DNA from 3 places in the Paenibacillus sp. PvR098 genome. Region 3 is predicted to be linked to each of the others. Evidence: a T-box and tRNA genes for the amino acid it is inferred to sense, from the RefSeq annotation. Region 3 holds a T-box; the other regions hold tRNA genes.
What was found. A T-box is a leader RNA that pairs with one kind of tRNA and senses whether it is charged. The one in region 3 lies ahead of tyrS (tyrosine--tRNA ligase), so its partner is inferred to be a tRNA-Tyr.
Positions count from the first base shown of each region.

Region 1: it has a tRNA-Tyr gene. The T-box ahead of tyrS (tyrosine--tRNA ligase) is inferred to sense a tRNA for this amino acid. The anticodon was not compared.
Region 2: it has a tRNA-Tyr gene. The T-box ahead of tyrS (tyrosine--tRNA ligase) is inferred to sense a tRNA for this amino acid. The anticodon was not compared.

Region 1 is NZ_JAFIBU010000001.1:3,434,560-3,444,487, reverse strand. It holds gene JOE45_RS17090 (ABC transporter ATP-binding protein) at 1-801, opposite strand, end outside; gene JOE45_RS17085 (PucR family transcriptional regulator) at 893-1,987, opposite strand; gene JOE45_RS17080 (nickel-dependent lactate racemase family protein) at 2,152-3,459, shown strand; gene JOE45_RS17075 (hypothetical protein) at 3,481-3,873, shown strand; gene JOE45_RS17070 (gluconate 2-dehydrogenase subunit 3 family protein) at 3,882-4,478, shown strand; gene JOE45_RS17065 (GMC family oxidoreductase) at 4,475-6,043, shown strand; tRNA gene JOE45_RS17060 (tRNA-Lys) at 6,341-6,416, opposite strand; tRNA gene JOE45_RS17055 (tRNA-Tyr) at 6,428-6,513, opposite strand; tRNA gene JOE45_RS17050 (tRNA-Phe) at 6,528-6,603, opposite strand; tRNA gene JOE45_RS17045 (tRNA-Asp) at 6,652-6,728, opposite strand; tRNA gene JOE45_RS17040 (tRNA-Thr) at 6,742-6,817, opposite strand; tRNA gene JOE45_RS17035 (tRNA-Val) at 6,824-6,899, opposite strand; tRNA gene JOE45_RS17030 (tRNA-Met) at 6,963-7,039, opposite strand; tRNA gene JOE45_RS17025 (tRNA-Ser) at 7,051-7,138, opposite strand; rRNA gene JOE45_RS17020 (23S ribosomal RNA) at 7,209-9,928, opposite strand, start outside.
Region 2 is NZ_JAFIBU010000001.1:2,469,845-2,479,772, forward strand. It holds gene JOE45_RS12265 (hypothetical protein) at 2-838, opposite strand; gene JOE45_RS12270 (ADP-ribosylglycohydrolase family protein) at 955-1,887, opposite strand; gene JOE45_RS12275 (hypothetical protein) at 1,884-2,672, opposite strand; gene JOE45_RS12280 (hypothetical protein) at 2,781-3,263, opposite strand; gene JOE45_RS12285 (DUF262 domain-containing protein) at 3,518-5,236, opposite strand; gene htpG (molecular chaperone HtpG) at 5,387-7,267, opposite strand; tRNA gene JOE45_RS12295 (tRNA-Pro) at 7,773-7,849, opposite strand; tRNA gene JOE45_RS12300 (tRNA-Leu) at 7,941-8,023, opposite strand; tRNA gene JOE45_RS12305 (tRNA-Lys) at 8,034-8,106, opposite strand; tRNA gene JOE45_RS12310 (tRNA-Gln) at 8,117-8,188, opposite strand; tRNA gene JOE45_RS12315 (tRNA-Tyr) at 8,262-8,344, opposite strand; tRNA gene JOE45_RS12320 (tRNA-Thr) at 8,349-8,424, opposite strand; tRNA gene JOE45_RS12325 (tRNA-Asp) at 8,430-8,506, opposite strand; tRNA gene JOE45_RS12330 (tRNA-Ile) at 8,561-8,637, opposite strand; rRNA gene rrf (5S ribosomal RNA) at 8,684-8,800, opposite strand; rRNA gene JOE45_RS12340 (23S ribosomal RNA) at 8,861-9,928, opposite strand, start outside.
Region 3 is NZ_JAFIBU010000001.1:387,460-397,387, forward strand. It holds gene JOE45_RS01910 (acetoin utilization protein AcuC) at 1-421, opposite strand, end outside; gene JOE45_RS01915 (GNAT family N-acetyltransferase) at 439-1,071, opposite strand; gene acsA (acetate--CoA ligase) at 1,219-2,943, shown strand; gene JOE45_RS01925 (transglycosylase domain-containing protein) at 3,009-6,140, opposite strand; T-box leader at 6,329-6,627, shown strand; gene tyrS (tyrosine--tRNA ligase) at 6,677-7,933, shown strand; gene rpsD (30S ribosomal protein S4) at 7,993-8,592, opposite strand; gene JOE45_RS01940 (aminopeptidase) at 8,990-9,928, shown strand, end outside.

The sequences.
Region 1 (9,928 bases), 3.0 Mb from region 3:
TGGCAATTCTACGTCCACGCCAGGAGCTTTGAAGTACAAGCTTCCGCCTTGATCCGCAAATCCGCCGGTAACGAAGTTCATGGACGGGGAACCGATAAAGCCCGCTACAAACATGTTCACAGGGTGGTTGTAGATTTCTTCAGGAGTAGCCGCTTGTTGAATGATGCCTTTATCCATAACGACGATCCGGTCGCCCATGGTCATCGCTTCCGTCTGGTCATGCGTTACGTAAATAACGGTAGTCTCAAGACGTTTGTGCAGTTTGCTGATTTCCGCACGCATCTGTACGCGCAATTTGGCGTCAAGGTTGGAAAGCGGTTCGTCCATCAGGAACACTTGCGGTTCACGGACGATCGCACGACCCAAGGCTACACGCTGGCGCTGACCGCCGGAGAGCGCCTTCGGCTTACGATCCAGCAAATGCTCGATGTCGAGAATTTTCGCCGCTTCGCGTACACGAGCTTCGATGTCGGCTTTCTTGAACTTACGAAGCTTCAAACCGAAAGCCATGTTTTGATACACGTTCATGTGAGGATACAACGCGTAGGATTGGAAAACCATCGCGATGTCGCGATCTTTCGGTGCTACGTCATTCACCAAACGGTCGCCGATATACAGTTCGCCTTCAGAAATTTCTTCCAGACCGGCGATCATACGAAGTGTAGTAGACTTACCGCAACCGGAAGCGCCTACGAGGACCAGGAATTCTTTGTCTTTAACATCAAGATGAAAGTCCTTTACCGTTGCTTCTTCAGCACCCGGATATCTTTTGACGACGTGGTTTAAGCGTACACCTGCCATGATTAATTCCCCCTACGAGATAGTATCGTGATATGGTTAAATCATACCCTACCTCACCATCAGATGACTATGCACAATCTTCACAAAAAAATCACTTTCTTTTCGTTACTTTGTACAATAGCATGGCAATCTTGACCAATACCGCATGGTTGAACGTCCGAACGTCCCATCCGGTCTCCTGCTTGAACTTATCCAGACGGTACAAAAGCGTATTCCGGTGAATATACAGCTTTTTGGCCGTTTCGCTAACGTTGCAGTCGAGCTGAAAAAAATGCTCCAACGTGGTGATTGTCTCCGGGTCGAACGCCACGTCCAAACGCTTCAGCGCGCGATCCAAAAAACTGGCCTTTTCCGCTTCGGGGATCAGATGCACCAACTTTTCCAGCTGAAGCTCCCAGGGCAAATGCGTATTACTGCCGACCTGATACGTTCGTCCCAGCATCATCGTCTCCCTCAGCTGCAAAATGGCAGAGTAGAGCGATTTGGAAGGGAGGATCGGATAATGGACAGCCAGGTGACACTCGCCGACCCATTCATTCTCCAGCATTTCATGTAAGCCGTAGCTTGCTGCCGCGAGCAGATCATCCTGCGATTCTTCATGAGGATCGCGTTCCCCTTTGTCATCTATGGATAGTATTTTTTCCGGGGCCAGCATGAGCCATTCTTTGTCCGTCAAGGGAACCAAAGTAATTTCCGCATCAAAAAACGATTCCAGCAGCTTTTTCAGCTCATGATACTGCACGCGGCGGGACGTCGTATAATCGCCGTACAGCAGCAGCGGAATTTTGGTAGAATACAGCGACAACTGCGATATGAGCGTATCCGGCATCTCGGCTTGGACAAATCCGAGCTCCTGCTGCTCTCGAAACCATTCGCGCACAAGCCCCGCCTTGCGCTCCAATTCGCTTACGGAAGCCGGGCTCTTTTTGTCCTGCGCCTTCCGCGTGTCCATCATCAGCTCCATAAGCCGGCGTTCTACCGGAGTAACCGCTTCCTCCTGCACGGAGAGCAGCCGGGCATCCGGCCCTTCCTTCTGTACGAGAAAAAACACTTCCCCAGCCTTGGTCAAGCTGCCCGATCCGTTCTCCCGCGCATCGCGCCGCCAGTCTTCCCATGACCATTTGACTGCTTTTACCGGGACATTCAACGTTTTCTCGAGCTGTTCCCTTAACAGTTCCCAATCCATCTCCTGGCTCCCAACCCTTATTATCTAATATATGAAGATGTTCTCGCTTTTCTTGTCTATATTGTAGCACAACTGCCCTGCCGCCTAAACCAAAAGGAAGCGGTAGCCTCGCTTAATACCTCATCAAATCAGGATAAATTATTGGAATGTGGCAATAATTTAAAGTGTTTACAACAAGCTTCATCTTAGAGCATTCCGAGGGGGACAAGATCATTTATAGCTTACATTACGGCAGGGGGACAGTCTCTTTCGAAATCCCCTCAACCTATTCTTTTGAAACGATTACTTATGTGCAGGAGCGTTCCGACATGGATGACCGCTCCTTACACCGGATTCGGGAAGCAATGGCAGCACCGATCGGTTCACCCAGGCTCCGGGAGTTGGCTGCCGGACATAGTCAGGCGGTCATTCTGGTCAGTGACGGTACAAGGCTCTGCCCAACCCCTCTTCTGCTGGAACCGCTGCTTGAGGAGCTCGGGGCTGCCGGAATTCAAGACGACGGGATCGATATCATCGTAGCGCTTGGGGTACACCGAAAGCATACTGACGAGGAACTGCGAGGGCTCGTCGGGGAGACCGTGTATCAGCGTATACGGGTGCATAATCATTCCGCAGCGCCTGAGGATTGCGTACGTGTCGGAATGACCTCTCTCGGCACGCCGGTGGAGATCAACAGGCGGGTCGTGGAGGCGCCGCTGCGCATCGCTACGGGCAACATCGAGCCGCATGCCTTGGTCGGCATCTCCGGGGGAGTAAAGGCCCTGATTCCCGGCGTCGCCTCCCAACCCTGTATTGAGAGCAATCACAGTTTATCGCTGCAGCACCGCGCTGCTGCAGGAGATCCGGATAATCCGATCCATCGTGATCTGGAGGAGGCGCATACCTTCGCCCCGATTCATTTTCTTCTGAACGTGATCGTCGATATGGACAAACATGTGCTGGATGCGGTAGCAGGGCAATTGACGATGGCCCATCGGGCCGGAGTATCCCTCGCGGCGTCCCGTTTTGTGATTCCCGTACGCAAGCAATACGATCTCTCTATTGTTGCTCCCGGCGGGGACCCGAAGGACCGGCAGCTCTATCAAGCATTAAAAGCGCTGCGCAACGCCGCAGCATTCACCAAACCGGGAGGTTCCATCGTGATGGCAGCGGAGCTTTCCGAGGGGCTCGGCAACGGCGTGTTCCAGTACTGGGTGGAAACGATGACGGACCGGCAGCGGATGACGGCCAAACTGAAGGAGCACTTTGTGCTCGGCGCCCACAAAGTACTCCACGTGGACGAGGTTCTCAGCCGTTATCCCGTTTATTTGCATTCCTCCCTTCCACGTCATATGACGGAGCTTCTGGGCTTCCGACCGGCAGACAATCTAGAAGCGACGCTGAAAGAGCTGTTGAAGGAACCCGGGCTTGAATTGGCTATCATGCCTTTTGGTTCCTTAACCTATCCCGGACAGACCGATGCCCATTCCTAATATTACATGGAGGAGATCCCTATGAATTGGACCGGCTGGTCCTTGGAGCGCGTTGTATTTTTATTTGTTGGCATTGCTTTTTTGGCCGTTTGGGTACAGGTCACTCTCTCGCATTACCGCCAGAACTTCCACCACAAATCAATGTGGTCGCCTGTCATCTCATCGCCAATCTACAGCTTGGCAGCCATTTGGATCGCGGTCTCCCGGCCGGATTGGCTGCTTTCTTTGTTCGTCTTCCTGATGTGGCTCGGCGTGATGACCGGAGCGGTCGGATTCTACTATCACTTCCACGGCGTAGGCGTGCGTGTCGGCGGCTATAGTATGCGGAATTTCCTGGTTGGCCCGCCCATCATGATGCCTATCATGTATATGGCGATCAGCGTGCTCGGCCTGATCGCTTACTATTGGAGGTGAGATTGCCTATGAAACGTTTAACCCGCTATCCCTCTTACAATGTGATGAACGAGCAGCATGAATGGGATGAGCATACACGAAAAATTCTAAACTCCCGGCTGCAAACCTCCGGGAACCATAGCTTCCTTACGGTCGTGGAAGCAGAAATGCTGCGATCGTGGTGCTCTCTGTTAGTGGATGACCATCGTCCGGAGATCATCCAGTTCGTGCTCGACCACATCGATCAGTCGCTTTCATCGGGAGAGGAAAGCCAGCGCAAGCCCGGAATTCCGCCTGCTCAAGTGCTGGTTCGCAAGGGACTTGAAGCGTTGGAAAAGGCATGCCAATCCATACATACGGAGCTTTTCTTTCATCTGGAGGAGGAGCAGCAAAAACAGCTCATGGAAGAGGTCAGTCAAGGCGAGGCCGTTCCTCTCGAGGTATGGAGGCACGTCCCCCAGCAGGTTTTCTTCCAGAAGCTTCTGACCATGAGCATAGAGGCGTATTATTCCCATCCGGAAGTATGGTCGGAGATCGGATTCGGCGGACCGGCTTATCCGCGCGGTTACGCGCGTATGGAGCAGCTCGATCCTTGGGAAGCGAAGGAGGAGCAGAGAAAAGCATGAAGCGTAAATACGAGGGCGAGACGGTGGACGTCGTCATTGTGGGTGCCGGTGCGGCGGGAGGCGTTCTGGCCAAGGAACTCAGCGAAGCCGGGATGCGGGTCGTGGTGCTGGAAGCGGGCCCATGGCGCGACCCGCAGCACGACTTTGCTAGCGATGAGCTGGCCATGCAGCAGCTCGGCTGGCAGGACACGCGCATCGTAGACGGCGCCGACCCACTCCAGATGGGACATAACAATTGCGGCAAGGGCGTAGGAGGAGGCACCGTGCATTTTACCGGCGTGTTCTTGCGTTTTCACGAGACCGATTTCAATGCCAAATCGCTTGACGGCGTAGGAGAGGATTGGCCAATCGGATATGCAGACCTTGCCCCCTACTACGATAAAGTCGAGAAAGAAATCGCCGTATCGGGTCCGAAGCATTATCCTTGGGGATCATTTCACGGCCCCTATCCATACCCGGAGCGGGATCCGATCAGTCTGAACGCCCAATTGTTCGCCAAGGGCTGCGAAAAGCTCGGTATCCGCTGGGTCGTCAGCCCGCTCGCCATTCTGTCCGCTCCCTTCGAGGACCGGCCGCCCTGCATCAACCGCGGCTTCTGCACGCAGGGCTGCATGCCGAACGCCAAATTCAGCACGTTGATCGTGCATATCCCTAAAGCGATTCAAGCCGGCGCGGAAGTTCTTCCCGACTGTATGGTCACGCAAGTGAATATGGGGAAGGACGGCAGGGCGACGGGGGTCACCTTCGTTCATAACGGCACGGCGTACGAGCAGCGGGCTAAACTGGTCATTATATCCGCCTATGCGGTGGAGACGCCAAGGCTTCTGCTGAATTCGGCGAATGCCCAGTTTCCCAACGGGCTTGCAAACCGCAGCGGCTGGGTGGGCAAGGCGTTCATGACGCACAGCAGCAACGATGTCTACGCGCGGTTCGATCACGATGTACGGCTGTATAAAGGAACCCCGGTGCTCGCGACTACGCAGGATTTCTATCACCTATCGGGGGAGGTAGCTCGGGGCTATACGCTTCATGCCCATGGCGTCAGGCCGCTCAGCTTCGCCAAAGGAATCTCCAAATCCGATGGAAACCGCCCGGTCTGGGGGTCTAAGCTGCACGAGGCGATGCTCGATTACAACGCCTACGCTCGCATCACCATGGTCGGCGAGGTGCTTCCCAGCCCCGACAATACCGTCACACTGTGCGATGAGAAAGATTTGAACGGCATGCCGCGGGCCAAGGTTACTTTCAGCTACGGAGATAACGATAAGCTGCTCATCGATCACGCCGTAAGTACAATGAAGGGCATCCTACAGGCAGCCGGGGGCAAGCCGGAGTTCGTCGTGCCCGATACAGCCCATCTCATGGGAGGCTGCCGCATGGGATCGGACCCTGATAGCTCTGTCGTTAATTCCTACGGCCAGACTCACGACATTCCGAATCTGTTCGTCTGCGACGCCAGCATATTCGTGACCTCGGGGGCTGGCAATCCGACGAATACCGTCATGGCGTTGGCCTCCCGTACTGCGGACTATATTAAAAAAAGAGCATCCCGGATGGAATTATAGGCCCGTGACAAGACACAAGACCGCCACGGCACCTGGCCGAAGCGGTCTTGTTTAAATCAAGCTCCAAATCACGTATCCGCCTTGCCGCTTCCTCCGGTACTGCCCGGGGCTCCTGTCCTCCTGTTTTCGGAACAAGCGAAAAGTTTTGGGCTTATCGGGCAAAACTCTCGCCGCTTCGTGCATTTGAAGCGCTTCGAGCAGCCGACTATTTAACCTCAAGAGAGGATAATATCATGGCCCTGTGGCCGTTAAAAAACAAAAAAGAGACCCTGACAGGTCTCTTAACTATTCACCTAATGGTGAGCCATGTAGGACTCGAACCTACGACACCCTGATTAAAAGTCAGGTGCTCTACCAACTGAGCTAATGGCTCTTAAAATAAACTGGTGGAGGCTGATGGATTCGAACCACCGAACTCGGACGAGAACAGATTTACAGTCTGCTGCGTTTGGCCACTTCGCTAAGCCTCCGTATAATAAAGCAATGGTGGCTCGGGACGGAATCGAACCGCCGACACGAGGATTTTCAGTCCTCTGCTCTACCGACTGAGCTACCGAGCCTTATGTACTATAGCTTGTCTTATATTGATTATACCGTTTTTAAAATAATGGCGGAGCCGACGGGATTCGAACCCGCGGTCTCCTGCGTGACAGGCAGGCATGTTAGGCCTCTACACCACGGCTCCGCATTATTAAAACTGGTGCCGCCGAGAGGACTTGAACCCCCAACCTACTGATTACAAGTCAGTTGCTCTACCAGTTGAGCTACAGCGGCAAATTATGGTGGAGGCTGACGGGATCGAACCGCCGACCCTCTGCTTGTAAGGCAGATGCTCTCCCAGCTGAGCTAAGCCTCCATACATTCTTGTACAACATGTCGAATCATAACATAAAAATTGCATGAAAATCAATTAAAAATTTGGTAGCGGCAGAGGGGATCGAACCCCCGACCTTACGGGTATGAACCGTACGCTCTAGCCAGCTGAGCTACGCCGCCATATTATCAAACGGAGAGAGAGGGATTCGAACCCTCGCACCACTTACGCAGTCTAACCCCTTAGCAGAGGGTCCCCTTGAGCCACTTGGGTATCTCTCCAAGATTATACAAATCCAAAGCTTGCGCCCTGAAAACTGGATCGAAACAAAGCATGCTGAAGTTCATGTATTTGGATAAGCCCTCGACCGATTAGTATTCGTCAGCTCCACACGTTGCCGCGCTTCCACCCCGAACCTATCAACCTCGTCGTCTACAAGGGGTCTTACTAATTGGGAAATCTCATCTTGAGGGGGGCTTCACGCTTAGATGCTTTCAGCGCTTATCCCTTCCGTACTTAGCTATCCAGCCGTGCCTCTGGCGAGACAACTGGTACACCAGCGGTACGTCCATCCCGGTCCTCTCGTACTAAGGACAGCTCCTCTCAAATTTCCTACGCCCACGACAGATAGGGACCGAACTGTCTCACGACGTTCTGAACCCAGCTCGCGTACCGCTTTAATGGGCGAACAGCCCAACCCTTGGGACCTACTTCAGCCCCAGGATGCGATGAGCCGACATCGAGGTGCCAAACCTCCCCGTCGATGTGGACTCTTGGGGGAGATAAGCCTGTTATCCCCAGGGTAGCTTTTATCCGTTGAGCGATGGCCCTTCCATGCGGTACCACCGGATCACTAAGCCCGACTTTCGTCCCTGCTCGACCTGTTTGTCTCGCAGTCAAGCTCCCTTATGCCTTTGCACTCTTCGAATGATTTCCAACCATTCTGAGGGAACCTTAGGGCGCCTCCGTTACTCTTTAGGAGGCGACCGCCCCAGTCAAACTGCCCACCTGACACTGTCCCCATACCGGATCACGGTACCAGGTTAGAACTCCGATACGATCAGGGTGGTATCCCAACGTCGCCTCCACACAAGCTGGCGCTCATGCTTCTCAGGCTCCCACCTATCCTGTACAGATCGTACCAAAGTCCAATATCAAGCTGCAGTAAAGCTCCATGGGGTCTTTCCGTCTTGTCGCGGGTAACCTGCATCTTCACAGGTATTAAAATTTCACCGGATCTCTCGTCGAGACAGCGCCCAAGTCGTTACGCCATTCGTGCGGGTCAGAATTTACCTGACAAGGAATTTCGCTACCTTAGGACCGTTATAGTTACGGCCGCCGTTTACTGGGGCTTCGGTTCACAGCTTCGGATTGCTCCTAACCGCTCCCCTTAACCTTCCAGCACCGGGCAGGCGTCAGCCCGTATACTTCGCCTTGCGGCTTCGCACAGACCTGTGTTTTTGCTAAACAGTCGCTTGGGCCTTTTCACTGCGGCCCCCTCGGGCTATTCACCCTACCGAGGCACCCCTTCTCCCGAAGTTACGGGGTCATTTTGCCGAGTTCCTTAACGAGAGTTCTTCCGCGCGCCTTAGCATGCTCTGCTCGCCTACCTGTGTCGGTTTGCGGTACGGGCACCTTCTCCCTGGCTAGAGGCTTTTCTTGGCAGCCTGAACTCATGACCTTCGGTACTGTAATTTTCCCTCCCCATCACAGCTTAGCCTTAATGATGTGCGGATTTGCCTACACATCAGCCTTACTGCTTGGACGAGCATCCATCAGCTCGCGTCACTATCCTTCTGCGTCACCCCATTGCTCATAACGGTTCACGGTGGTACAGGAATTTCAACCTGTTGTCCTTCGACTACGCCTTTCGGCCTCGCCTTAGGTCCCGACTAACCCTGAGTGGACGAACCTTCCTCAGGAACCCTTAGGCTTTCGGCGGATCAGATTCTCACTGATCTTTTCGTTACTCATACCGGCATTCTCACTTGTAACCAGTCCACCAGTCCTCACGATCTAGCTTCAACCCGATTACAACGCTCCCCTACCCCATGACGTCATAGACGTCTAGTCATAGCTTCGGTGGTGTGTTTAGCCCCGTTACATTTTCGGCGCAGAGTCACTCGACCAGTGAGCTATTACGCACTCTTTAAATGGTGGCTGCTTCTAAGCCAACATCCTGGTTGTCTGTGCAACTCCACATCCTTTCCCACTTAACACACACTTGGGGACCTTAGCTGATGATCTGGGCTGTTTCCCTCTTGACAATGGATCTTAGCACTCACTGTCTGACTCCCGGGATAACGTCTGTGGCATTCAGAGTTTGACTGGACTTGGTAACCCTTGGCGGGCCCCGCACCCAATCAGTGCTTTACCTCCACGACGCATCTCCCGAGGCTAGCCCTAAAGCTATTTCGGGGAGAACCAGCTATCTCCGAGTTCGATTGGAATTTCTCCGCTACCCCCACCTCATCCCCGAATTTTTCAACATTCGTGGGTTCGGGCCTCCAGTGCGTGTTACCGCACCTTCACCCTGGACAGGGGTAGATCACACGGTTTCGGGTCTACGTCCACGTACTCAAGCGCCCTATTCAGACTCGCTTTCGCTGCGGCTACGGCTTCTCACCTTAACCTCGCACGGGAACGTAACTCGCCGGTTCATTCTACAAAAGGCACGCCATCACCCATTAACGGGCTCTGACTTCTTGTAAGCACACGGTTTCAGGTTCTTTTTCACTCCGCTCCCGCGGTTCTTTTCACCTTTCCCTCACGGTACTGCTTCACTATCGGTCACCAGGGAGTATTTAGCCTTGGCAGATGGTCCTGCCGGATTCCCACGAGGTTTCACGTGTCTCGCGGTACTCGGGATCCGTCTAGGGTTTTCGCAGAATTTCAGCTACAGGGCTTTTACCTTCTTTGGCCGGCCTTTCCAGACCGCTTCACTTACTCTGCTCAACCCACATTGACGTCCCACAACCCCAGAAAGCAAGCTTCCTGGTTTGGGCTAATCCGCTTTCGCTCGCCGCTACTGACGGAATCACTTTTGTTTTCTTTTCCTGAGGGTACTTAGA
Region 2 (9,928 bases), 2.1 Mb from region 3:
TTTATCTTAATTCAATGTGATCGCTTATATACTGTGCAAGGTCCTTGACACCGGAATACCCCATATGTTCATAGCCGAAAAAGGGAGTCAGGATAACCCTTGTGTTATCACCTATTATATTTTTGCTGATAGCTATTTTTTTACCACTGGGCTGCAGAGTGATTTCCTCATATATCTGTTCGCCCCAAATACCGTCGACCATTCTCTTCTTAGCCGGTATATTTCCAATACCTAAGATTAACGGCACGGGATAACTTTTCATCAAGTCCTGGAACAAGCTTAATCTTTTGGTTCTCCATTCTATGTAGGGATTGTTATTAGGTCTATCGAAAAAATTAAAGGCGTCAATATAACTTTTTTGGTTGATATTGTCGTAGGGCAAAGGATCGGCTTCACGTTTCCGCGGAAGAGGACGCCAATCCAAGAGGGCCGTTTGAATGCCGGGCCGATCAGTAAACAAGCCACCCTCCATAAGGAAACGTTTAACGTCTTGAATTACGTTATGATCAGCTTGTTGAAACCATGAATGAATGGGCTGATCCGGATGTTCCAAGGCTAAAATCATTCTGGAACATAATCGTAGGAACGGACTTCGAGGCACGCGCACTTCTCTCCCCGGTTTCCATTGATCCTGTTTCCAATAACCCTTTGTCCAATCCCCATGGACACAATGATTAACGTTTTCTTTATATGTAAAGCATATGCTTGCAATATTATCTTCCACACTTCGGTCTCCAAGACCACCTTCATTACCCAAGAAGATGATTTGAGCCTTGGATACATCGCCATAACCAATAAAAGACAACAAAGAATGAATATGCTCTTCCGTTAAGTACAAGGGTTCTCTCTCCTTTTATCTCACACCGGTACCGAATTTAGTAAGCGTATTTGTGGCAGCAATTGACCATGCGCCTCAACACCCTAAGAATTTTCCGATCCTCTTATTTATTTGCTTCATCGCCTATTCTGATATAAGCCCTCTGCCAGATTCCGAATCACATTTCGTTTAGCCAACATCTCTACCCATCGGGCAGGAATTCCTTCTAATCCATAATAAGCTCCCGCGAGCTGACCGTATACGGCCCCCGTTGTATCGGCGTCGTCGCCCAGATTTACGGCGAGAAGCGCCCCCTCTTCATAAGAAGTTGACTTAGCGAACGCCCACAAGGCCGCCTCCAGGGACTTGATCACGTACCCGGTTCCCTGTATCACCGGCGGCTCGCTTCTGCGGTAAGAACCGTCTCGAATCTCTTCTACCCGCGGCGTTAGAGGCTCCTCCCCCAGCCATTCCCTGAACGCCCCGGGTTCCAACATTTCATCTTTGGACCATCCGTGCAGTGCTGCCAGGATCAACGCTGCCAGAAATTTGCATGCGTCCACACATTCCCACGTCGCATGTGTGGTTTTGGAGCTTAGCGCCGCATAGCGAACGGCTAAAGCCGGCTGCTCGGCAAAAAACATCGGTACAGGGGCCAACCTCATGATGGAACCGTTGCCGGCCAAGTGCGGACTTTCCAAGCCGCAGTAGCCCTCTCCGGATTGCTCGAACCGCGAAATTGCCTCACTAGTGGCATTGCCGACATCAAAACATTCTCCCGTGCTGCTCATATAGCCCTCTCGCATCCATTGCCTATACCGCGTCATCTGATCTACGGGATCGAATCCGCTGGTGGAAAGCAAACTCTCCGCCAAACATAGCGCCATGGATGTGTCATCCGTCCACTGGCCAGGCAGCAGGTCAAACACACCTCCGCCCACCATATCATGCACCGGTGCAAACGAACCGGGGGAACAAAATTCGACCGTTGTTCCTAACGCATCTCCTGCGGCCAAACCGAATAAACATCCCTGGTATCGATCCGAACTTAGCGCAAGCCTAGTATTCATACAACAGCTCCTCCTCCATCTAATCCATCGTTCGATCCTTCCTTCGGCTGAGCGGTTTGCCGTCTTCTTCTCATTCTCACAGCAGCGTCGATGGCGCGCTGAAAATCAGGAGAGAACTGCTTCCGCCATCGATGCTCTGCTTCCTCCAGCGGCGTCCGCCAGTAATGACTGTCGAACGGAGGCAAGCCATCAATGGAATCTATCAAATACGTGGTCATCTTGCCGAAGGTGCTGCTCGATGCCTTGGCATTACTAGCACCCTGCTCGAAAACCACCCTCCAGGCTTCCTTATAAGAACAGCAGCATAATGTTCCGGTTTGTTCGTCCTGAATAACAAACCCTATTTTGCTCTGCAGATCCTTGTTCTGTTCGAAGGTTACCAAGTGCAGGATTTGATAACGATGCTGCGGCGAAGGTGATACTCCCTCCATCCGAATCCAGCTATCCTCCCACTCGTCCTTTTCTTCGTCTATCGCAAACAGCCGAATAAAGCTTCCGAACAGAGTCTGGTATGCGAGGTCATCCACAATCCAGAGCTGTTCAGTGTACGAGATGATTTCACCCAAATAACATTCGTCCCTCGTAATATCTTCTTTCACAACCAGGACTTGCCGGTCGGGGTTGATGCGGCTGCCCTCGGCTGCGGTTCGGTACAATAGGACGCCGGGGCCCCGCTCATCCCTATACTCCGTTGATACTACACGGTACCAATTGCCCTGAAATTGGACCAACGAACCGTTCTCGGGATGACCATCAAGACTTTCGGGATCAACGATGATTTGCACAAGATTTCTCCTTCCACGAATTTCAAATTATCATACAACCGGAAATGCATCAACGAGAAAAAAAGGAGCAACTTCCCCATTTTAAAAGGTACTTCATCCGTATTTGGTCTATTCGTTCGCTCGACTGTGGTAGTTCATCATACGCGAGCATACCGGACACTCTACTTCTTCTAATGACATAATGGAAACCTCATTTGCACAAATCCGGCATAAGGAAGTATGGATTTTTTCCTGCGTCGCCGTTTGTGCCGTTACAACTTGCAGATAACGGTCCACCGCGGCGCATGGCCGGCAAATGCCAAGCTCCCATCCGGAATAAACATACGGCTTGCTTGAAACCTGAATTTCACGCCCCCTCCTCTTCGCTAGAAACGAGGGCATATAGGGCTGATTCCGATCGGCCCTCTGCTTCTCTAATTGAAGCAAAGAGCCTTCTAGTACTTCACCCCACATCTGCTTGATTTTGGGATGCTGTTCAGCTTCCATTTCCTTTTCAATATCTGAATAGGCATCTCTGATAAACGAACTCCCGCCTAACCAATAGCTTCGGTTCCAACCGCATTCACATGACAGCTCATACAGGGCACTCATTCCAATACTTCCTTTCTAAATATCCATTCTTTATCCAATTCACCTCTTTGTCCCACCTCTCCTTCTCTTCCGGGCTATATGTGTTTATACAGTTTCACTCCATCCGTTGGAGCCTTCCAATCCACATTACCCCTTCCAATTTCATTTGTTATCTATACCATAGCAAAAAGGACGTAACCTAAGTGTTACGTCCTTCCGGAAGCTTAACCGTATTTAAGGGACAGAGCAAAGCAGAGTCGTACCCAACATATAGATTAGGCGTACGACCTAAGTATTTTATCGATGACCTCATCATGATTCTTCTTCAAATCTGCAGGCAGCCAACTGTTATATTGCTTGTAGATTCGAATGGAATTACTGAATAATTCAATATTCTTTTTGAAATATTTTTCCTTCTTTTTATCAAAATCAAGATTACTCTGTGCCGTATTTTTCCTCCGGGAGATTAACACAAGATTACCAAGTTTATCTGTCCATTCTGACCGCTGATCCGGGGTAAAGTTTTTCACCCACTGGCTTGAAAGATCCGGATTTTGCGGCAATATGTGCTCAATGCTGATCATTTGCGGCGGTGAAAATTTCGTAGTATGACCGAGATAAAGCAAATCTAATTTCAACAGCAAGTATCTGGCATACCTGCGCCCATATATTCCGCCTGTAAGTATCCTTTTTAGATCTGCTGTATTCACACTCATTTCTGAGGATGATATTACATCCTGCGGGGTTTGAGCATCATCTATTTTTTTGATAATCGAGTTTACATTCTCAATTCTGAGCGTAGGTGACAGCCCAACGATCCAATCGCAGGAGAACTTATTATCCAGTGCTTTCACAAATTCAAGAAGCTGATTGGTTTTGAATTTATTATAAAAGTGTAAAAGTGCGGCCACCCAATAATCCGCTTCGAGTCCCTCTTTCATGAGAGTCAAATAGTTATTCAATTCAAAGCTATTGAACAAAGTATAATGATCCTGATCAAATAGATAGTTGTAATGTTTATAATAGGTATCAATAAATTCAAAGGTGTTCTTTCCTTTTTCGAGCAGAGCGGGCTTGCTGTGATACGTTTTGTTTATTCGATCAAACTCTCTTGGAGCATAGATGTTTTCTTCGAATTCCTTGAGCAGATTATATCCGGCTTTTTGCTTCACCAGAACCGTTCTTAAATGAGACAGGAAATTATCAAAATCTTCTCCAAAATACTCTTCTATGCTTTCCCACTTCTTCGCATAATTCGTCCGCTCAGCCGCGTCTTTTACTTTTGCAAGGTTTTCTGCCTTTAAAATATCACTGTTTCTTAGCTTGATCCCTCGATTATTCATCACGGTAAACAAGTGAAAAGCATCTTCCAATTCTTCCGCGGCAACATAGATCATCAAGACATTGGATCTTAAATAAGGGAAGAACTCGTCAATCGAATGGCCATTGCTGAAATAATCTCTAATCGTCAGTATGGCGTTAGCCATATTTTTTATAGAGATATCTTCATCTTTACGACCGGCAAATTGCTGAAGCTCTTGGACCCTTGCGGTTCCGCCTTCTTCTTTGATATATGAATTAACAAAATCCTTTACCTTGTCCCGTATATCAAAAACAATCCGAAGCCTTTCAGGAATATTATCATCCGGATTGGCCATTTGGTATATCGTTTTGCGGCAGGTTTCAATCCTTGAGGAATTGGTGACCGGCGTTAAATCACGAATCACAGAGGTAATTAAAAACAAAGTCGTCAGCCTTTGCTGACCATCCAGTAAGTCATACTCTTCATAATTTGATTTTCCATCATTATTATCGGTCTTCTTTAATACCATGGAACCCAGGAAGTATTGAGAATCGGGATTGGAATTTCTCGCCTGATACACATCATCGAGGAGTTCTATCAATTGATCGCTTCCCCAAACATATGGACGCTGATACTCTGGTATCCTGAACCACTTTTGAAATACATCTTGATCGTTGTATAAGTAAGACAAACACACTAACCCATTTTCTTACATCATTCGGTAGAAATCAATACCAAATAAGAGGCGTACCATTCCTGATGACCATTCACAGAACGACAAATAACCCGCCCAGGTTTGCACCTGGGTCGGGTTACTTTCGTTACTCATGAATTCACCGTATTAAACCATGATTTTGCAAATATCATTGGTGAATTCCACCGGATCATGGATAGGCAATCCTTCTATCAATAGTGCTTGATTGTACAATAGGTTTGTATACAAATTTAATTTCTCTTTATCCTTTGCATAAGCATCCTTTAAGGATTGAAATACCTCATGATGGATGTTAATTTCCAAGATCTTCTCCGCTTTCACATCTTGTCCGCTAGGCATGGCTTTCAAAATCTTTTCCATTTCTATCGTTAAATCGCCCTCTGCAGACAGGCAGACAGGATGGGTTTTCAGTCTCTTGGATGCTCTGACATTTTTCACTTTGTCTGTCAGTATGCTGTTCATGTATTCAAAGAGGTCTTTGTTATCGTTCTCTTCTGCATCCGAAGAATTCTCACTAGCATCCGATTCAATCCCTAAGTCGCCGCTCGATACGGATTTAAATTCTTTCTCTTTATAGGTCATGAGCATTTTGATGGCGAACTCATCGATATCATCGGTAAAGTATAAGATCTCATACCCCTTGTCAGCTACCATCTCGGTTTGGGGGAGCTTCTCTATTCTTTCAATCGATTCTCCCGAAGCATAATAAATGTACTTCTGATCTTCAGGCATTCTCGAGACGTATTCATCCAAGGTGACCAGCTTCTTCTCCTTGGAGGAGTAGAACATCAGCAGATCCTGCAGCACTTCTTTATGGGTGCCGTAATCACTATATACCCCGAATTTTAACTGTCTGCCAAAGGATGTATAGAACTTCTCATACTTCTCTCTTTCATCCTTTAACAAGCTTTGCAGTTGGCCTTTGATTTTGTTCTTTATGTTTTTGGCGATGAGACTTAATTGTCGATCGTGCTGAAGCATCTCTCTAGAGATGTTCAAAGACAAATCCTCGGAATCTACCATTCCTTTGACAAAGCTGAAATAGTCGGGAAGCAAATCGGAGCACTTATCCATGATCAGCACACCATTGGAATAAAGCTCTAACCCCTTCTCATACTCCTTCGTGTAATAGTCAAACGGCGTATTCTCCGGGATAAATAGAATGGCATTATAGACCACGGCACCATCGGCGCTAATATGGATATGCTTTAAAGGCTTATCAAAACCATAACGTTTTTCAGAATAAAAATTCTCATAGTCTTCTGTCGTAAGCTCGTTCTTATTTTTCCGCCAAATCGGTACCATACTGTTGATGATTTGTTCTTCTTGGTATTCCTCGAATTCATTCTCGCTGCCTTCTTTAGGTCTTTGTCCTTTCACATCCATCTTGATCGGGTATCTAATGAAATCGGAATATTTTTTGATAATCGATCTTAAACGGTACTCTTCAAGAAACTCATCATATTGATCATCCTCGGTGTTCTCTTTAATCTTCAAAATAATTTCCGTACCTGCCGACTCTTTCTCGCATGGCACAATGGTGTAGCCGTCTGCTCCCTTGGATTCCCATTTGTAAGCTTCATCGCTGCCCAAAGCCTTGCTGATGACCGTAACTACATCGGCCACCATAAAAGCGGAATAGAAGCCAACCCCGAATTGACCAATGATATTGTGCCCATCCTTCGATTCATTTTCTTTCTTAAACGCTAACGAACCGCTCTTGGCGATAACCCCCAGGTTATTCTCAAGATCCTCTTTTGTCATCCCAATCCCCGTATCGGAGATGGTCAATGTTCTGCTTTCCTTATCAGCCGTTACTTTGAGGTAATAATCTTCTTTGTTAAACACCAATTGATCATCAGCTAACGCTTTATAATAAATTTTGTCGATGGCATCACTGGCATTCGAAACGAGCTCTCTCAAAAAGATTTCTCTCTGCGTATAAATGGAGTTAATCATCATCTCTAATAATCTTTTGGATTCTGCTTTAAACTGTTTTTTTGCCATGAATAGGTCCCCTCTCAATCCGGTCTACGGTTAGCACTCCAGACAACTGAGTGCTAACCCTTACTTTTATATTACATATGCCATTTTTTGATGTCAATATGTTACTGAAAGTTCCAAGGCAAAATCGACTTGGGCAAGACACCAAACAAGAAAATGGAAGATGTATAGAATGGGTTTCTGGATCAAATCTTAGCCATCATTCTATTTTGTGACAACGTTTGCATCTATTAATACGACTGCACCATAGCACAACTATATTTTTTCACAATAATGTCTTGATAAAAATAAGGAAATAAGACTTATTCCGATTTGTCAGGACATTATTTGTTTTAATAAAGGTTTACTAATTATCTACATCATTGCCGTGATACGGATTGCACATACACTGATTTAGTTTACACAATAGAAAAGCCGCGGTTATCCGCGGCTTAAATCAGTAGATGGTATGTAGTTTTATATTGGTTGGTGAATCAACTTCTCCTAGCCTTGACTATATTTACAATAATGGTCGGGACGACACGATTTGAACATGCGACCCCCTGGTCCCAAACCAGGTGCTCTACCAAGCTGAGCTACGTCCCGTTAACATTTAGCGTAAGGATAAAAGCAAAATTCGAACCAGCGACCCTCACCTTGGCAAGGCGAAGCTCCACTCGTTCTATTTCCGCAATATTGGTGCGCGTAGAGGGACTTGAACCCCCACGGTCTCCCGCCAGATCCTAAGTCTGGTGCGTCTGCCAATTCCGCCATACGCGCGTATTGAAAGTGAGCCATGTAGGACTCGAACCTACGACACCCTGATTAAAAGTCAGGTGCTCTACCAACTGAGCTAATGGCTCTAGCTATGAACTGGGGATCTAGGATTCGAACCTAGGCATGACGGAGTCAAAGTCCGTTGCCTTACCGCTTGGCTAATCCCCAATAATCAAAGAGTTATCGAGTACTTAAATCCATACAAGGGTTTTACAATGTTCTACCTTTTAATATACCCTAATGGAGGCTGATGGATTCGAACCACCGAACTCGTCAGAGAACAGATTTACAGTCTGCTGCGTTTGGCCACTTCGCTAAGCCTCCAGAATGGTGCCGTCGAGAGGACTTGAACCCCCAACCTACTGATTACAAGTCAGTTGCTCTACCAATTGAGCTACAACGGCACATATGGCGGAGCCGACGGGATTCGAACCCGCGGTCTCCTGCGTGACAGGCAGGCATGTTAGGCCTCTACACCACGGCTCCGTGTTTGTTTGATTGTGGGGAATAGTAATGTAGTGATTACCCCATCATCGTATTTGGTGGGCCCTAGTGGACTCGAACCACCGACCTCACCCTTATCAGGGGTGCGCTCTAACCAGCTGAGCTAAAGGCCCTAATTGCTTATAAAAACAAAAACTCCCACAAAAGTGGGAGTTTTCTGCTTGGCGACGTCCTACTCTCCCAGGACCCTGCGGTCCAAGTACCATTGGCGCTGGAAGGCTTAACGTTCGTGTTCGGTATGGGTACGCGTGGTTCCCTTCCGCCATCATCACCAAACATATTCAGGTTTGCGCCCTGAAAACTGGATCGAAACAAAGCATGCTGAAGTTCATGTATTTGGATAAGCCCTCGACCGATTAGTATTCGTCAGCTCCACACGTTGCCGCGCTTCCACCCCGAACCTATCAACCTCGTCGTCTACAAGGGGTCTTACTAATTGGGAAATCTCATCTTGAGGGGGGCTTCACGCTTAGATGCTTTCAGCGCTTATCCCTTCCGTACTTAGCTATCCAGCCGTGCCTCTGGCGAGACAACTGGTACACCAGCGGTACGTCCATCCCGGTCCTCTCGTACTAAGGACAGCTCCTCTCAAATTTCCTACGCCCACGACAGATAGGGACCGAACTGTCTCACGACGTTCTGAACCCAGCTCGCGTACCGCTTTAATGGGCGAACAGCCCAACCCTTGGGACCTACTTCAGCCCCAGGATGCGATGAGCCGACATCGAGGTGCCAAACCTCCCCGTCGATGTGGACTCTTGGGGGAGATAAGCCTGTTATCCCCAGGGTAGCTTTTATCCGTTGAGCGATGGCCCTTCCATGCGGTACCACCGGATCACTAAGCCCGACTTTCGTCCCTGCTCGACCTGTTTGTCTCGCAGTCAAGCTCCCTTATGCCTTTGCACTCTTCGAATGATTTCCAACCATTCTGAGGGAACCTTAGGGCGCCTCCGTTACTCTTTAGGAGGCGACCGCCCCAGTCAAACTGCCCACCTGACACTGTCCCCATACCGGATCACGGTACCAGGTTAGAACTCCGATACGATCAGGGTGGTATCCCAACGTCGCCTCCACACAAGCTGGCGCTCATGCTTCTCAGGCTCCCACCTATCCTGTACAGATCGTACCAAAGTCCAATATCAAGCTGCAGTAAAGCTCCATGGGGTCTTTCCGTCTTGTCGCGGGTAACCTGCATCTTCACAGGTATTAAAATTTCACCGGATCTCTCGTCGAGACAGCGCCCAAGTCGTTACGCCATTCGTGCGGGTCAGAATTTACCTGACAAGGAATTTCGCTACCTTAGGACCGTTATAGTTACGGCCGCCGTTTACTGGGGCTTCGGTTCACAGCTTCGGATTGCTCCTAACCGCTCCCCTTAACCTTCCAGCACCGGGCAGGCGTCAG
Region 3 (9,928 bases):
TCGGCATGGCGTGATGCAGTCCACCGCCCAAATGCAGTGCATGCTCTGCTTCGCCGGTTATGACAGCATCCACGGCCCGGATTGATGCCCCGACTATGCTTAGCGTGATGTCGTTCATTCCGGGGAAGAAGGGGGTATCTTCTGTGTCCAGCCCGTATTTCCCTGCCAGCTGCAGCCATTCCTGTTCAGGTGCAGGGTGACTTAGCGCGGTAACGGCAGATACATATTCCTTGGAATGCACGCGATAAAGCTGGTTTTCTTCTGCTTTGCCCGGGGTAATAACGGATTCAGGTGCCAGGGCACCCGCTTGTCGCAGCAGATCTACTGTCAGAATCAATCTTTTCTGATTAAAGGGATGATTATCGTTGAAACGATATGCTGTCTCATTCTCGTCATATATGAACAAAGCTTTCGCATTCATGTCTTCTCGCGCCTCCATCAGTACATAAACCGCTGTCGGAAACGAACACGGTCGAACTTTTCGACAGAGGACAGAGGTACGTTTTTGCCGATGCGCACCATCAGACAGTTGGCGGGATGGGAGCAAATTTCCGGATCGTCGGTGGCATACCAGACCATATCGACGCTTTTCATCAGCTTTTCCATCATATCGCGATACTGCCAGACCGTGAGCCCGCTTGATTCCAAATCCCAATGCCAATAATATTCTGTAGTGAACGTGATGACGTTCTCCAATTGCTCGCCTTCGAATGCCAGTTGGATCAACTTTTTCCCAAGGCCTACGCCACGATAATCATTAGCGACTTCAATCGCACCAAGCTCGATCAGGTCCTCCATACCGCCTTCTGACCAGCGCTCCAGCTCATCGGGATAATGGAAGGTAACATAGCCTACGATTTGATCGGAAATTCGTGCGGCTATGATCCGTCCCTCCGGCAGTTCTGAAATTTCAACTAATGCTTCCGATTGCTCCTTGGGACGGCGAAAGGCGTCTAGATCCGGATGAAGGGTGTACGTACGCAGCCGTTCGGGAGAAATGGGGCCCTCTACTATCATCTCAGTGTTCTGATATGGGATAACCAGGGAATGAACTATTTTGATATGCTCCATCTGCGTTGATCGACTCCCTTCCAGAACTTTCACAATGTTAGCATAACAAAAATTTGGTCGAATAAAAAGGGTTGTGGTATAATAATAATCGATCCCTATGAAAGCGTTTTAATTAAATAGGTAAGATGGATCTGGGAGGTATGTGGAGTGGACCACGCGAATGTAGAAAGCATTGCACCCGTATCAACATCATCTAACATGAAAAATTATGAAGAAGAGCGTGCCGGGTTCAACTGGGAAGCGATCGAAAAAACGTTTACCTGGTCCGATACCGGAAAAGTCAACATGGCCCACGAGGCGATTGACCGCCATGCCGATTCTACTCGGAGAGACAAGATCGCGCTTTATTATAGCGATGATCGAAGAGACGAGAAGTACACTTACCTCGATATGAAGCTGCAGTCCAATCGCTTTGGAAATGTGCTTCGGAAGCTGGGGGTAGGGAAGGGCGAGCGTGTGTTTATTTTCATGCCGCGCACACCTGAGCTATACTTCGCATTACTGGGATCGATCAAGATCGGCGCTGTTGTGGGGCCGCTTTTTGAAGCTTTCATGGAAACCGCCGTTAAGGACCGGCTGGAGGACAGTGAAGCCGTTGCGATCATTACGACGCCTGCTTTGCTTGAGAGGGTGCCAGCAGCGAATCTTCCGCAATTAAAGCATATCATTTTGGTGGGGCAGGATATTACGCTTGCCGAGGGCCAAGTTGATTTTCATAAAGAAATGGCTTCCGCTTCCGAGGAGCTGGACCTGGAATGGGTTGACCGTGAAGATGGACTTCTTATACATTATACGTCGGGTTCTACAGGCAAGCCGAAAGGCGTTTTTCATGTTCATAATGCGATGCTGCACCATTATTACACCGGCCGGGTCGTGCTTGACCTGCAGGAGCAGGATGTTTACTGGTGTACCGCCGATCCGGGTTGGGTTACTGGGACATCCTATGGTATTTTTGCGCCATGGCTTAATGGTGCGACCAATGTAATCCGCGGAGGAAGGTTTAGTCCCCAGGACTGGTACAAGACGATCGAGAAATACAAAGTCTCCGTATGGTACAGTGCACCAACCGCATTCCGCATGCTGATGGGAGCAGGGGACGAGGCCGTGAAGCAGTTTGATTTGTCCTCGCTCCGCCATGTGCTTAGCGTCGGGGAGCCATTGAATCCGGAGGTCGTGCGTTGGGGTCTGAAGATATATGGCCAGAGAATCCATGATACGTGGTGGATGACTGAAACCGGAGGTCATTTGATCTGCAACTATCCTTGCATGACGATCCGTCCTGGTTCGATGGGCAAACCAGTCCCAGGAGTCGAAGCGGCGATTATTGATGATGCGGGCAACGTACTGCCTCCTTACCGTATGGGTAATTTGGCCGTGAAGACGCCTTGGCCGTCAATGATGCGTAAAATTTGGAAAAACCCGGCCAAATACGAGGAGTATTACCGCATTCCCGGATGGTATATTTCCGGCGATTCCGCCTATATGGATGAAGACGGTTACTTCTGGTTCCAAGGCCGAATTGACGATGTCATCAACACAGCCGGGGAGCGAGTAGGTCCGTTTGAGGTGGAAAGCAAGCTGATCGAGCATCCGGCCGTAGCCGAAGCTGGCGTTATTGGCAAACCGGATCCAATGCGTGGTGAAATCATTAAAGCGTTCATTGCGCTGCGGGAGGGATATACTCCTTCTGACGAATTGAAAGCCGATATTTCACAGTTTGTCAAAGTTGGGCTGTCCGCTCACGCCGCTCCGCGAGAAATTGAGTTCAAGGATAAGCTGCCGAAGACGCGCAGCGGGAAGATCATGCGCCGCGTGCTTAAAGCATGGGAGCTGAATTTGCCGACAGGCGACCTCTCTACGATTGAAGATTAATAACCATGCAACAACGAATAAACCCGGTCAACTGTGACCGGGTTTATTCGTTGTTGATCAAACCATTATTTTTTGTATCTTACTGGTGCGGATTGTTTGGATTCCCCTGCATTGTTCGACGCTGAAATCCGATAATATCCATCATACGAAACCGCGTAATAGCGGAATTCCGTAGCTCCGGTTACGCTTCCGATCTTCGAATAGCTTCCGTCTTCCTTGTCGCTGTAATAAACGGTATATTGTTTCACTTGATCTTTACCGGGGTTCGCTTTCCATTTCATCTCGATTCCGCCGCCGCTGGACTTTACACTCAAACCCGTTGGAGTGGAGGGGGCCTGTTTGGGGTGTTCTGTGTTCGCGGGATCCGAACCTGCTCCCGAATCATTCGGGAGCCCTGATACGCCTTGACCTGCTCTGGGAATGGTCAGCGATTGATCTTCCTCGTTCGGAGGTGTGAGCAGCTGACCTAGCGACCCGTCTGTATAAGCCGCTTGGCTCGGCGCGGATTCCTTACCCGCTACGTCTACCGCAGTGACGTAATACCCGTATATGCCTCCTCCAGATACCGTGTCTGTAAACTTCGTTTCTTCTCCTGCGATAATGACTTTTCCATTTGCCCGTTGGAACGTATTACCGTTAGCCGAACGATAGAGACGATAGCCTACGGTATCCGCACTGCCGCTGGCTTGGAACGTGATGACGTTGGTATCTCCCGAACGGGTAGATACAACGGTCGTCGGTACGGCAGGAGGGTTCCCGTCATCTTTCCGAGGATCGTTTTTCGACGGCGCGTCCGTAACATAGTCGGCCGGACGATAGAAGCTTAGGCTTCTTTTGCGGTTCGCCGGGAGCTTGCTAATGACGCTCTCAAGCTCTGTAAACAGCTCGTTAAGCGGTTTTTCTCGCCGTATGACCAATCTCTCCTGAACGAAATCAGCCGGGGTTTCCGCTTGAGCGATATAATTAATTCCCTTGTAAGAAATAATGGGCAGCCTGACCAGAACATTGTCTTCTTCGGTTGGCAGGAATTTCTTGTTAAACAAGTCTGTTACTTGTTTACCGGCTTTCGTCGTCGCTTCGCTAGGAAGTTTACCTGATAAGCTGGATACTGTCATTTGCACAATATTGTCGGGACGCTTGAACTCTTTGGTAGGGAACAGCTCAGGACGCTTGTCGATTGCGATATCCATGGTTGTGGCCCAAATATTTTTGGCTCGGTTTGTCCCGCCGGTCTGTTTGCTGAGCTTATGGATCGGCAGCTCGTAACCGGCCCACACACCCAAAGTAATATCAGGCGTGTATCCCATAAACCAGGCATCTGCGTCATCCTGAGTGGAACCTGTTTTGCCGACGATCGGGATTTGGCGATAATGCTTGAATTTCTTCATCAGGTCGGTAGCCGTACCTGAAGTAATAACGGTGCGCATCATATCCGTCATTAAATAGGCTGTCTGCTCGGAAAAGGCGGTGGTCGGGTTAAGCTCGTGTTCGAAGACGGCTTTACCGTTCGAGTCCGTAATTTTTCTGATCATATAGGTTTCGTTATAGACACCATTATTGCCGATCGTCGCATACGCGTTAGTTAATTCCTTTACCGTTACACCGTACCTTAAGCCGCCGATGACACCGGTTTGGGCAACATAATCGGCCTCCGTGATCGATTTAATGCCCATCTTGCCGGCAAATTCCCAAGCTTCCTTAATACCGACGACATCAAGAAACAGTTTGATCGCCGGAATGTTGTACGATTGGTCTAAAGCTCTTCTGGCGGTAATCAGCCCACGATATTTGTTGTCCCAGTTTTCCGGGATGTGATAGCCGCGTGTTCCATCCCTTAGGATGACCGGAGAGTCATCGATGACCGATGCGGGTTGAAGGCCTTTTTCCATGGCGGGCAAAAATGCGGCGATCGGTTTCATGGTAGACCCCGGCTGACGGTACGCTTGGGTGGCGTGATTTAGCTGCTCTTGAAAGAAGTCACGTCCTTCCATCATCCCAAGAATCGCACCTGTCTTACTTTCCATCATGACAGCTCCGATTTGTTCCATTCCCTTGACCTTATCATCAGGCGAGAAGTTTTTCGGATCCTGTGCGATGGTGCGCATCGAGTCGTAAATCTCTTTGTCGATCGTCGTATAAATATGATATCCGCCGCGGCTAAGCTGCACTTGGATATTTTTGAGTTCTTCGTTATATTCTTCAGGACTTTCCCGCGGGTTCAAATCCGGATGCTCCGCTTTCAGCAGTGCTTTGGCGGCTTCCTTCTCTACTTCCATCATTAAATAAGGGTAGGTGGAGTAAGCTTTCTTCACCCGCTCGGCGAGCGATCCCTTCAGATCAAATTGCAGCGCTTCCTGGTACTGCTGCTCGTTGATCTTTCCTTCCTCCAGCATCCGACGAAGCACCAGCTGCTGGCGCTGTACCGCACGTTTGAAGGCGGCACTGTCAAATACTCCGCTGCTGTTGAAGGTGGAATAATTGCTCGGCTGTTGGGGGAGACCGGCCAAATAAGCAGCTTGGGCAACATTCAGCTGATTCAAGTCTTCAATATTGAAAATCCCTTTGGCAGCGGCCTTAATTCCATATAAATTGTAACCGGATGAGCCATTGCCGTACGGGATTTTGTTCAAATAAGCAAGAAGAATTTCGTCCTTAGACATCACGCGTTCCATCCGCATCGCAAGCAAAATTTCCTTCGCCTTCCGGCTATCGGCTTTCTCCAGAGAAAGGTAGACACGTCTTGCCAGCTGTTGGGTAATGGTACTGCCCCCGGTTTGGATGTCTTCATTCAGAAGCTTTTGGGCGACCGCACGCATCGTTCCTTTCATGTCAATTCCATTGTGTTCATAAAAGTGGTTATCTTCAATGGCGAAAACGGCATCAATCACAAGCTGCGGGATTTCGTTCAAGTTGGCCATTCTGCGGTCTTCCTCGGTACGGATTTGACCAACAACCGTATCATCGCGGAAATAGACGAACCCGGTCAACGCATCGTCTTGCATCTGGGCCAGCATGGATTCCTTGGCGCGCACGGGATCGTCCTTGACTAAGGCCGATACGTAACCGAAAGCTGCACCTCCGCCGAGAAATCCGGCGATGATTCCAACAATGAAGATCCATTTGAATGAGAGCAGCGTGTATTTTCCAATAGATAATAGAATTTCTTTATAGTTTTCAGGTTGTTTTTCTTTCTCCATAACTGCGGTTTCCTCCCGATTGGAAAACATTACTTAAATAGTATAGCATAACGAGTCAAGTTGGGCATCGAAGTAAGGCCTCTTTAAGAGTGACTGTTCCATGACATTTGGCTTATTCAAGGTTATGTATTGAGGGGTTTGACACCGTTTGCGGCCGTGTGGTATAACTAGGTTTAATTACATCACAGTCAAATGCGTTGAAGGACATCCAGTAGGATAAGGACCCAAGATTTCAGAGAGCCGGTGGAAGGTGTGAACCGGTACTTGACCTTAAGCTGAATTACCGTCCGGAGCAGTGGAAGGGAACGCTTGCTCGCCGTTATACGGCGGAAGGCTGGTAGCTTCTGATCGGGCCGCGCCCGTTATCCCTTGAAGTGAAAGCTATGATAGACAGTATACCTGGTGCTGCGGATTTGCGTAATACATGGTTTCGTCTGTTAGGCTTTAATTAGGGTGGTACCGCGAGCTAAACCTACTCGTCCCTTGAGGATGAGTAGGTTTTTTTGTATTTTCACAATCTGGGAGGAATAAAGCTAATGGTAAAATGGGAACAATTGACTTCGGAACAGCAGCAAGAGGTGAATCGCCAGCTGGAAACGATCCGGCGCGGCGTTGTAGAGATCGTGCCGGAGGACGAATTGAAGCAGAAGGTGATCGATTCCGTAGTAACAGGCAAACCGCTTAAGGTTAAGCTCGGTCTGGATCCCTCGGCTCCGGATATTCACGTGGGGCATACGGTGGTACTGCATAAGCTTCGCCAATTTCAAGAGCTCGGACATCAGGTCCAGCTTATTATCGGTGATTTTACAGGCCGCATCGGGGATCCCACTGGAAAGTCGGAGACGCGGAAGCAGCTGACGGAAGAAGACGTAAAGCGGAACGCATTAACATACCAAAAGCAAATTTATAAAATTCTCGATCCGCAAAAAACACAGCTGTTCTATAACTCGGAATGGCTTGGACCGCTTCATTTTGCTGATGTCGTTCAGCTTTCTGCCAAGGTGACTGTGGCGCGGATGCTTGAGCGGGACGATTTCTCCAAACGGTATGCTGGAGGTCTGCCGATTCACATCCATGAGTTCTTTTATCCGCTCATGCAAGGGTATGACTCGGTTGCGTTAAAAAGCGATATCGAGCTCGGCGGAACCGACCAGAAATTCAATTTGCTGATGGGCCGAACGCTGCAGAAGGAATATGGCGTTCCAACGCAAGTTGCCATTATGAACCCGCTTCTTGAAGGACTTGACGGTGTACAGAAAATGAGTAAGAGTCTCGGCAATTATATCGGAATCGATGAAGAGCCGAACGAAATTTACGGGAAAGCGATGTCTGTCCCGGACGAGCTAATGCTCAAATATTATGAGTTGGCTACAGATATTTCGAATGATGAGCTGCTGAAGCTGCGTGATGGCATAACACAGGGAACTGTACATCCGCGCGATGCCAAGATGCGCCTGGCTCATACGCTTGTCCGGATGTATCATGGAGAGCAGACGGCTAATGATGCACAACAGCATTTTGTCACCGTATTTCAGCAGCGGGCATTACCGGACGATATCGAAGAGGTGCTCCTCCCAGCGGATGCGCTCGAGGACGGAAAGATCCGCATCTCCAAGCTGCTTGTTACGCTCGGACTGCAGGGCTCAAACAGCGAAGCTAGACGGAGTGTACAGCAGGGCGGCGTGAAGGTGAATGAACACAAAATCGAGGATCCGAATGAGGAGCTGACGCCTGAGGGCGGAGAAATCGTACAGGTCGGGAAGCGTAAATTCGCCAGAATCAAGCTCGGATAGAACAAAAAAACCTTGGTTCTTTGTAAAAAAGAACCAAGGTTTTTGTTTTATTCTCAAGATTAACGGCTGTAGAATTCGACGATTTGCTTCTCATCGATTTCTTGAGCAAGCTCGGAACGCTCAGGCAGGCGAACAAATTTACCTTCTACTGCGCCTTCGTTGTACTCAAGGTAAGCCGGCAGGTAGTTGCGGTTAGCCAAAGCTTCTTTAACAGCAGACAGGTTACGGCTTCTTTCACGAAGACCGATGACGTCGCCAGGAGTCACGAGGTAAGAAGCGATGTCTACTTTCTTGCCGTTTACAATAACGTGACCGTGTGAAACGAGCTGACGGGCACCCGCACGGGAGTTGGACAGGCCAAGGCGGTATACGAGGTTGTCCAAACGGCTCTCAAGCAGGATCATGAAGTTTTCACCGGAGATCCCTTGCATCTTCGTTGCTTTGTCAAACAGGTTGCGGAATTGCTTCTCGTTCAAACCGTACATGTGACGCAGCTTTTGTTTCTCTTGCAATTGTACACCGTAGCCGGACAGCTTCTTGCGTTGTCCCGGACCGTGTTGTCCTGGAGGGAAAGGGCGTTTCAATTCTTTGCCGGTACCGCTCAAGGAGATGCCGAGGCGGCGGCTTAACTTAAATTTAGGACCAGTGTAACGTGACATGGATTAGAGTGCTCCTTTGTAATTAAAATTAGGTTAGGTTTAATAACGGGTGAAGCGTGTGCCCGACTTTGTTTCCATGCCATGGTGGCATCCGAAGGGAAATACCCAGCCGCGGTCCCGTCGGCAACAAAATCTAACAGAGGGTGACACAAACTTCCACGATAAGCATGCTGGGGTAAAACCCGAAGAAACATACTTATTCTCGACTTCTAATTTTATAAGATAATACAGGGTTGTGTCAAGTCACAATCCGGTTCGAGAATCCTTTCTTTTTTTGGTACAATGGGGAAAGCTTTTAGAAGAAGGTTGGAGCATGGCCAAATTGGAAAGGTCATCACTTGTCGGCAGTGGATGATAAACGGGGGAGAAAGAGACCCGTTGAAAAGGAGAGAGGTTCATGCGCGATCCGCGACTGCAGCAGTTAGCCAGAAGTATCGTAAGCTATTCCTTGGATGTCCAGGCGGGGGAGAGGGTGCTGATCGAAATGATCGGTTCCGAGCGGGAGATCGTCAAATGCTTGGTGGAGGAAGTGCATGCCAGAGGTGGCTATCCGTATGTTGAGCTGGTAGATAACAGCGTTCGCGCGGCTGTGCTGCGTTCAGCTACGGAAGAGCAAATGGAGCACTGGGCCCATATGGACCTGCAGCGAATGAAGGATATGAACTGCTATGTAGCCATTCGTTCGGGAGAGAATGTTAACGAGCTTTCCGATGTACCTGACAGGAAAATGAAGCTGTACAATCAGATCTATCGTAAAAAAGTTCATTTGGAGCAGCGTGTAAAGCGGACGCGTTGGGTGGTGCTGCGTTATCCGAACGCTTCGATGGCCCAATTGGCCAGCATGAGCACAGATGCGTTTGAAGATTTTTATTTTGACGTTTGCAATTTGGATTACTCCCGAATGGCTGCTGCTATGGATCCGCTGCAGGAGCTGATGAACCGAACTGACCTGGTTCGTATTGTAGGTCCGGGCGCTACGGATATTTCTTTCTCGATTCATGGCATTGGATCGGTCAAATGCTGCGGGCGCCGGAACATCCCGGATGGCGAGTTGTATACAGCTCCGGTACGCGACTCGGTGAATGGCGTTATTGCCTACAATACCCCTTCCGTCTATTCAGGCGTAACGTTCGAAAATATTACATTCCGGTTCGAGCACGGAAAAATCGTGGAAGCATCGGCGAATGATACGAAGCGTCTTTTGGAAGTGCTGGATACGGACGAAGGTGCCCGATACATCGGGGAATTCAGTTTGGGATTTAACCCTTATATTTTACATCCCATGAAGGATACTTTGTTTGACGAGAAGATCGACGGGAGTCTTCATTTCACGCCC